Regions from separate parts of the Massilia sp. BAP21 genome, predicted to be linked through region 3. Evidence: predicted binding sites of a transcription regulator. Region 3 holds the regulator's gene; each other region holds the start of a gene.
The links. The regulator LexA, encoded in region 3, represses DNA repair genes until DNA is damaged. The targets are predictions, from matches to a motif close to ACTGTATNNNNATACAGT.

Region 1 (2,201 bases), 1.2 Mb from region 3:
GCGCGCGCCTTCCCGGCCACCTGCTCGGGTTGCGGCACGGGTATCGTCGACGCGGCAGCGGCCGTGGCTTCGGCTACCTCCGGCGGCGGCACCACGCCGACCGGCCCGACGATCGCCGAAAGCGAATCGAACAACACGATCGCCACCGCCGACGTCGTCAGCACCGCCAACACGACCGTGACCGGCAACATGGGTTCCAGCACCGACAGCGACTACTTCGTGGTCCAGCTGCCGGCCGGTAAAACCCTCACCGCGACCATGACGCCGGGTTCGTCGACCGCCGACTACGACGTGTACATCTACAACAGCTCCGGCACCCAGCTGGCGCTGAGCGAAAACGGCGCCGGCGCGACCGACACCGCTTCGGTGGCCAACACCACCAGCGCCACCGCCGCACGGTATGTGCGCGTCAAGTACTACAGCGGCGGTACGGGTGCGACCAACGGCAAGTACACGCTGAAGTTGGGTTGGTAAGTTTCCGTAAAACAGTCGAGTACCAAGGGTGAAAGACGCGCGGCTTGCCGCGCGTCTTTTTTATTGGGATGTACCACGTACGTTTCGGTGACATGCGGCCGCAACCGTACGGTGGGGGCCTCTCGACCGAAGTGCCCACGCGGAACGATGCGTCATCGGCGGCTGGCGTGATAGTGGTAGCGGTGGCATGTTGATGAGTATCCAAAAGAGAGGTGTTAGCGGCTGCTCTCTTGGAGACGTCAACGATCTTCATGGTTTGGGGCGAGCACTGCAGCCAACACGGTGCCACATTCCGCGTGGGCACGGGGTGCCCACCGTACGGTCGATGTCTGTGGCCCCCGCATCGAATCCCATCCACGAAACACCTTCGGACCTTGCACCAATCCCGAATTGACGAGATACTGTATGGAATGACAGTAGTCGGCCTCCGCCGCCGCCCGAGTGAACGCCCCCGCACGTAAAATCATCCATTGCGACTGCGACTGCTTCTACGCGTCGGTCGAGATGCGCGACGATCCGTCCTTGCGCGGCCGGCCGCTGGCCGTCGGTGGGCGCCAGGATCAACGCGGCGTGGTGGCGACCTGCAATTACGAGGCGCGGCGCTACGGCATCCACTCGGCCATGGCCACGGCCCAGGCCGTCAAGCTGTGCCCGGACTTGCTGATCATTCCGCCTGCGATGGAAAAGTACCGCATCGCCTCCAGGCAGATCATGGACATCTACCGCGACTACACGGACCTCGTCGAACCGCTGTCGCTGGACGAAGCCTACCTGGACGTGACCAACTCGCCGCACTGCAAGAACAGCGCGACCCTGATCGCCCAGGAAATCCGGCGCCGTATTTTCGAGACCGTTGGCATCACCGCCTCGGCCGGGGTGGCGCCGAACAAGTTTGTGGCGAAGATCGCCAGTGACTGGAACAAGCCCGACGGCCTGTTCCTGGTGCGCCCGGACGAGGTGGATGCCTTTGTCGCCGCGCTGCCGGTGAAGAAATTGCACGGCGTTGGCAAGGTCACCGCTGCCAAGATGAACAACTTGGGCCTGCAGACCTGCGCCGATTTGCGCACCTGGAGCCTGCAAAAGCTGCAGGAGCACTTCGGCAGCTTCGGTGCGCGCCTGCACGATTTGTGCCGCGGCATCGATTACCGCGAAGTGAGCCCCGAGCGCGAGCGCAAGTCGATCAGCACCGAGGAAACCTACACGCCCGATATCCCGGATTTGGCGGGCTGCCTGGCGTTGTTGCCCGACCTGCACGAACACCTGCTGGGCCGCATCAAGCGCAACGCTGCCGAAAAATTCATCAACAAGCTGTTCGTGAAGATCAAGTTTTCGGACTTCCAGCAGACCACGGTGGAGTGTGTCGGTTACACGCCACACCTGCCGACCTTTGCCCGGCTGATGGAAATCGGCTGGGCCCGCGCCAGCCGCCCGGTGCGCCTGCTGGGCGTGGGTGTACGCCTTGGCGAAACAGAAAATGTCGAGCAGCTCAGCCTGTTTGACGAACACGCAACACATTGAAAAACCCTCTGTTGCCAGCCGAAAATAGGCCAGCTTCAGCGTGTAGAATGTCGTTCCCCTGAAATACTGAGACAACAGAAAGCAACTATGTGGTTCAAGAATCTTCAGATTTACCGCCTGCCCACCAACTGGGATTTCGCGCCTGAAAAAATGGAAGAGGCGCTGCAGTCGCAGGCCTTTACGCCGGCCAGCAGCAATGAATTGCTGCG
Region 2 (2,201 bases), 680 kb from region 3:
CGGCGCATGAGTTCGAGTTCCAGCGCCGCACTGTGGCTGGCGGCGCGGAACAGCACGGCTTGCTGGGTAAGCTTGATGCCGGCTTCGCGGTGCTCGAGAATGCGATTGCAGACCCAGCGCGCCTGCTCGGCTTCGTCAGGAATCAGGATCAATTGCGGCAAGGCAGTCGCGGCCTTGTCGGTCCACAGGGTCTTGGCGTGGCGCTCGAGCGCGGCGGCGATCACGGCGTTCGAGGCGTCCAGGATCGGCTGCGTGGAGCGGTAGTTGCGCTCGAGCGTGATCATGGCGGCGGGCTGCGAAAACTGCGTCGGGAAGTCGAGGATGTTGCGCACGGTGGCGCCGCGGAAGGAATAGATCGACTGGGCATCGTCGCCGACCACCATCACGCCCTGCCCGTCGGGCTTCATGCCGGTGATGATGCTTGATTGCAGGCGGTTCGTGTCCTGGTATTCGTCGACCAGGATGTGGTCGAACAGGGCGCCGAGCTCCGGCCCCAGTTCCGGGTCGGACGCCATTTCCGCCCAGAACAGCAGCAGATCGTCGTAGTCGAGCACGTTCTGCTCCTGCTTGGCGTCGACGTAGGCGCCGAACAGGCGCTTCAGGTCGCCTTCCCATTCCGCGCACCAGGGAAACATGCCCTGCAGGACCAGGTCGAGCGGCTCGCGCGAATTCACCACCCGCGAATAGATCGCCAGGCAGGTGCCCTTCAGCGGAAAGCGCTTCTGGGTGCCGGTCAGTCCGATCTCGTGGCGCACCATGCCCATCAGGTCTTCGGAATCGCCGCGGTCGTGGATGGTGAAGGATTCGTCCAGGCCGATGCGCCTGGCGAACTCGCGCAGCAGGCGCGCGCCGATGCCGTGGAAGGTGCCGGCCCAGGGCAGCGTGACGGTCCCGTTGCTGCCGCCGATGATTCGCTGCAGCACATTGCCGGCGCGCTGGCTCATCTCGTTGGCGGCGCGCCGCGAAAAGGTCAGCAGCAGGATGCGCTGCGGGTCGGCGCCGCTCAGGATCAGGCGCGCGACGCGGTGCGCCAGCGTGTTCGTCTTGCCGGACCCGGCGCCGGCCACCACCAGCAAGGGGCGCGGGGCTGCCACGCCGATGTCGTGCTCGACCGCAGCGCGCTGGTCGGGATTCAGGCTGGCAAAGGGGTCGTCGATGGTGGCATCGAGGGACGGATCGGTGGCGGCGGCAGTCATGGAAGCGATGGCGATGATGAACCAGCGCAACTGTATATCTGTCCAGTAAGCGTGCGCAAGTGCATTTTCGCTACGCAGCCGACGAAGTTGTCGTAAAAAGGCTGCGTTCGCATTAGAGCCACTTCAAACGGCTTGCGAAGAGTGTGTGCTAAGTCTTCGGAAACAAACGGGTTTTCTGGATATCCACAAACTTTGTGAATAACTTTGTGGAAAACGCGGGGCTTGACATCGCGAAAGCGTGTCGGAATGCGGCTTTCAACAAAATGCCCAAACCGGAGGCAAAGCCGAAGCCACGTAAAATCAATGACTTGCACGCATTTGCGCACTCTGGGAAGAAAACCCGTCGGAATTACGAAAAAGAAATTTTTGTGTATAACCGGGCTTACCCGAAATCCACAAAATTGCTTTGTTTGCAATCTAAATCCGAACTGTAGAGCAACTTTACTGGCGAGAACGGCGCCGGGCGGGTTCGAGCAGCACGCGTTCGATGACCGTGCGGGCGATATCGCGCGAGCGCAGGTATTCGACGGCAGACATGGTGTTGGCGCTGCACTGCACGGCGATGCCGTCGTCCACGATCGCGCGCTGGTGCATATCGGTACGTTCTTCTGCGACCATGCTGCGCAGGATGGCTGGAGCCTGCTTCATCGTTCCCCCGGGCTGTCGTGGCTGATCATCGGACATTGCTTGGTATCTTTGCTTGCGTAACGAGTATTGTTCACTCATGGCCAAAGTCAATGTCATTCTCGTATTCGACTGCATAAAGTTGTGTAGGCATGCCAAACGGCAGCGTAGCGCCGCTGTCCGTACAAGGCGCCTAGAATGGCTGCGTTGATCCCCATTCCACTACCAGCGAGGCAGCGATGAACACGACACCGCAACCGGACCTGAACCCCGGCGACGAAGCCGCTCCCGGCACGCCCGGCGCCGGCGAAGACATTTGCGACGCCTGCTCCGGCAGCGGCAAGCTGGGCGACGGCAAGCCCTGCCCCGAGTGCGGCGGCA
Region 3 (2,201 bases):
GCCGTGCCGACATCGATTACTGGGTGTCGAAGTACGATGGCGAAGACCTGAAGTCCGGCAAGTTCCACTGCCCGGCGCCGCGCGTGCCACCGATCTCGAAGCAGAGCGACGAGATCGACCGGGTCGCGAATGCGATCAACAAATGGCAGGATTGCTACAACGGCTTCGTGCAGAACCTGAATGCGGTGTCGCCCCTGTCGAACCGGATTCCGGCCGATGTGGCCAAGCTGATGAACGCGACCGAGATGGAAAAGGCCAAGGCCCACCTGGCGCAGGTGCAGGAGAACGTGTCGGAAGAAGCCAAGGTCGGCGCCAAGATGACGCTGGCGGACGTGGCGGTGTGGCGTTCGGCGACCGAGGCCTATATCGCCGAGCACAATGCGATCGTGAACAAGGCGCCGAAGGAAGATTCGATCTCGAGCAAGCGCAAGTAACGCTTTTGTAGGGTGGGCTCTTGAGCCCACGCGGTACGACACCTGCATGTCGAACAAAATCCCGTCAGGATTGCCGTACGGTGCGACGCAAGGTGTTTCGACTGATTAAGCGTTCTACCGCGTGGGCTCGAGAGCCCACCCTACGAAAAGCAAAAAGGCCGCGTCAGCGGCCTTTTCTACGTCAGCACAAAATCAGTGCCAGCTGCGCATCAAGCCCACCGCCAGGCCTTCCAGCGCGAACTCGTCGCCCGGCGCAACCTGGATCACCTTGAAGTCCGGATTTTCCGGCAGCAGCTCGATCAGTTCGCCCGTCTTGCGGTAGCGCTTCACCGTCACATCCTCGCCCAGGCGCGCAACGACGATCTGGCCGTTCTTGGCGCTGTCGACCTTTTTCACGGCCAGGAAGTCGCCATCCATGATGCCGGCGTCGCGCATCGACCAGCCGCGCACCTTCAGCAAGAAGTCGGGACGGGCCGCGAACATGGCCGGGTCGACGTTGTAGGTCGCTTCCACGTGTTCCTGCGCCAGGATAGGGGAACCCGCCGCCACGCGGCCGACGAGCGGCAGCGACATCAGCAGGGCAGGCGGGATGACCGGCAGCGCCGGTTCGCTGGAGGCGCCGATCAGGCGGATGCCGCGCGAGGTGCCCGACACGATCTCGATCGCGCCTTTACGCGCCAGGGCTTGCAGGTGCTCCTCGGCCGCGTTGGCCGACTTGAAGCCCAATTCCTTCGCGATCTCGGCGCGGGTCGGCGGGAAGCCGGTGTTGTCGATCGCTTCCTTGATCAGGTTGAGGATCTGTTCTTGCCTTGCAGTGAGCTTGAGCATGGGTATACCACTGGTTATCGATTCAGACTGTATTTTTGTACAGTGCTTCGCATAATGCAAGGGTAAATGCAAATAAATCCCACTTTTCGCTTGCCGGGTTGTCGCAAGAGCGGTACAAACCCCCGCGATTGCCATGCCGCCGGCTTCGCGTTATAATTGCCGGCTTTCCCTTCCCACACTCGTCTTGACGCCGAGGTGGGCATTTGTTTAAACGTCCTCAAGGAGTGTTGCATGCGTCATTATGAAATCGTTTTTATCGTCCACCCGGACCAAAGCGAGCAAGTCCCGGCGATGATCGAGCGTTACAAGGCCAGCGTCACCGCGCGCGGCGGTAACATCCATCGCGTGGAAGACTGGGGCCGTCGCCAGATGGCTTACCAGATCCAGAAGCTGCCGAAGGCACACTACATCTGCATGAACATCGAATGCGACAACGAGACCCTGGTCGAGCTGGAAACCGCATTCAAGTTCAATGATGCCGTGCTGCGTCACCTGACCGTGAAGATGAAGAAAGCTGAAACCGCTCCATCGCCAATGATGAAGTCGGTCCAGCGCGAAGACGCAGCCAAGAGCCACCGCGCAGAAGCCCCAGCGGCTGCTGCTGCCCCAGCTGCTGCTGCCTAAATTCTTTCCCCAGGATTCGTGAACGGGCGTGAGCCCGAAGTGAAGTGAACCAGCTACAAGTCGTCGCCACCATCGCTGAACGCGACGTACTGCGCTATACCCCGGCCGGCGTGCCGATCGTTTCGGCAATCCTGCTGCACAGTTCGCAGCAGGTCGAGGCAGGGGTGGCAAGGCTGGTGGAGTTCGAAATAGCCGCGTTCGCCGCGGGAGAAATTTCGGGCCGCTTCGCTAGCGCCGAGTTGGGCGCCGCCCACCGGTTCACGGGATTCCTGGCCAAGAAGAACCGCAACAGCAAAGCCCTGGTGTTTCACATCA
Region 4 (2,201 bases), 2.1 Mb from region 3:
CCGCCGGCCGAATCGCCCTCGACCAGGAACAGTTCGTTGCGGGTCAGGTCGGTCGATTCGCAATCGGTCAGCTTACCCGGCAACACGGCCACGCCCGAGGACTTCTTCTTCTCGACCTTTTGCAGCGAACGCATGCGCGATTGCGCCTGCTTGATGACCAGGTCGGCCAGTTTCTTGCCGTATTCGACGTGTTGGTTCAGCCAGAGTTCGAGCGGCGGCTTGGTGAAGGTGGAGACCAGTTTCACCGCATCGCGCGAGTTCAGGCGTTCCTTGGTCTGGCCCTGGAATTGCGGGTCCAGCACCTTGGCCGAGAGCACGAACGAGACGCGCGCGAACACGTCTTCCGGCAGCAGTTTCACGCCTTTCGGCAGCAGGCCGTGCAGTTCCACGAAACCCTTCACGGCGCCGAACAGGCCGTCGCGCAGGCCGGACTCGTGCGAGCCGCCGCTTGGCGTCGGGATCAGGTTGACGTAGGACTCGCGCACCACGCTGCCTTCCTCGTTCCAGGCCACGACCCAGGCCGCGCCTTCGCCTTCGGCAAAGCTTTCGTCGCCAGCCGGAGCATATTGCGCGCCTTCGAACAGCGGGATCAGGGTCTGGCCGCTGGAACCCTGCGCCAGCGCTTCGGTCAGGTAGCCGCGCAGGCCTTCGTCGTAGCGCCAGGTCTGGACGTCGCCGGTCTTGGCGTTGGTGAGGGTGACGGTGACGCCCGGCAGCAACACCGCCTTAGAGCGCAGCAGGCGCACCAGTTCGGCCATCGGGATGTTCGGCGAATCGAAGTATTTCGGGTCGGGCCAGGCGGTGACGCGGGTGCCGTTCTTCTTGCCGCCGCGCTCGAACGGCGCGGAGCTGAGGGGCTCGACCACGTCGCCGTTTTCGAAGACCAGGCGGTGCACGCCGTTGCCATCATCGGTCTTGCGCCAGACGTTGATTTCCAGGCGCGTGGAAAGCGCATTCGTGACCGAGACGCCAACGCCGTGCAGGCCGCCCGAGAAGGCATAGGCGCCGCCCGAGCCCTTGTCGAACTTGCCGCCGGCGTGCAGGCGCGTGAAGACGATCTCGACCGTGGAGACGCCTTCTTCCGGGTGGATGCCGACCGGGATGCCGCGGCCGTCGTCTTCGACCGTGACGGAACCATCGACGTTCAGGGTAACGCCGATGTTGTTGCAGTAACCGCCCAGCGCCTCGTCCGAGGCGTTGTCGATCACCTCCTGGATGATGTGCAGCGGGTTCTCGGTCCGGGTGTACATGCCCGGACGCTGCTTCACGGGTTCGAGCCCCTTCAGGACGCGGATGGATGATTCGCTGTAATCGGGTGCGGGTTTCTTGGTTGCCATGCTGATGTGTGTTTTTTGAAATTCCTGCGCATTCTATCTTGTCGGCAGGCAAAAATAGGAGCCGTGCGGCCGAATCTCCTTGTCAACGTTGTGGAACGTGACTAGATTGATACGCAAGCCTGCCAGCATATAGGGGCTTCGAGAAATCGTGGAAAGGAAAGCGCTGGTCAAGACCGATACTGTACATGCATACAGTATTATAGTGCAAGGGGCGGGGGAGAGGCCGACCGCACCGCAGCGCACAACAGGCATTGTCTGCGGTGCCGGATGATCATCATGCAAGCAAAGAAAACCCCGACCGCCGTGCGCCTGCTCGGCTTTGCACCGGCGGATGCCTCCGCCATCACCTCCTTGCTGGCCGAAGCGCCGCCTTGCGGGCCGAACTATGCCTGCCTGCACGAGGACAGCCTGCAGGAACCCGATGTCTACCTGGCCGACGGCGACAACGCCTGCGCCATGCTGCGCCTGGCCGGCATGCGCAGCACGCCGCTGGCCCTGCAGGTCGGCGGCGCCGAGCGCGGCAATGGCTGGACGCGGGTCGAGCGTCCGCTCGAGGCGGCGTCCCTGCATGCGATGCTGGCGCGGCTGGTGGCCGAGCGCCGCCGCGTCCTCGAAAGCCAGTGCGCCTGCGGCGAAGCACCCCTGCCGGAACGGCGCCGGCGCCAGCGCGGCATCGACGGCCTGGCCATCGACGGCGAAGCCCTGCGCCAACCGCCGCACGACGGCAAGGTCTTGATCGTCGACGGCGGCGGCGCCTTCCGCGACCATCTGGCCCAACTGGTCGGCGCGCAGCGCCTGGCCGTGGCCTGGACCGACAGCGCCCCGGCCGCCGTGCGCCTGTGCGACGAAACGCCGGTGTCGCTG

Region 1: the regulator LexA is predicted to act here: its motif matches at 875-892, upstream of dinB (DNA polymerase IV).
Region 2: the regulator LexA is predicted to act here: its motif matches at 1,226-1,243, upstream of ACWYRN_RS24680 (ATP-dependent helicase).
Region 4: the regulator LexA is predicted to act here: its motif matches at 1,516-1,533, upstream of ACWYRN_RS11865 (DNA topoisomerase IV subunit B).

What each region holds. Positions count from the first base shown of each region.
Region 1 covers NZ_CM173596.1:1,787,089-1,789,289, reverse strand. The annotation lists gene ACWYRN_RS07820 (S8 family peptidase) at 1-474, shown strand, start outside; gene dinB (DNA polymerase IV) at 916-1,992, shown strand; gene ACWYRN_RS07810 (recombination-associated protein RdgC) at 2,080-2,201, shown strand, end outside.
Region 2 covers NZ_CM173596.1:5,670,241-5,672,441, forward strand. The annotation lists gene ACWYRN_RS24680 (ATP-dependent helicase) at 1-1,196, opposite strand, end outside; gene ACWYRN_RS24685 (hypothetical protein) at 1,638-1,844, opposite strand; gene ACWYRN_RS24690 (hypothetical protein) at 2,060-2,201, shown strand, end outside.
Region 3 covers NZ_CM173596.1:539,000-541,200, reverse strand. The annotation lists gene ACWYRN_RS02415 (tetratricopeptide repeat protein) at 1-434, shown strand, start outside; gene lexA (transcriptional repressor LexA) at 627-1,262, opposite strand; gene rpsF (30S ribosomal protein S6) at 1,494-1,886, shown strand; gene priB (primosomal replication protein N) at 1,931-2,201, shown strand, end outside.
Region 4 covers NZ_CM173596.1:2,684,437-2,686,637, forward strand. The annotation lists gene ACWYRN_RS11865 (DNA topoisomerase IV subunit B) at 1-1,337, opposite strand, end outside; gene ACWYRN_RS11870 (response regulator) at 1,614-2,201, shown strand, end outside.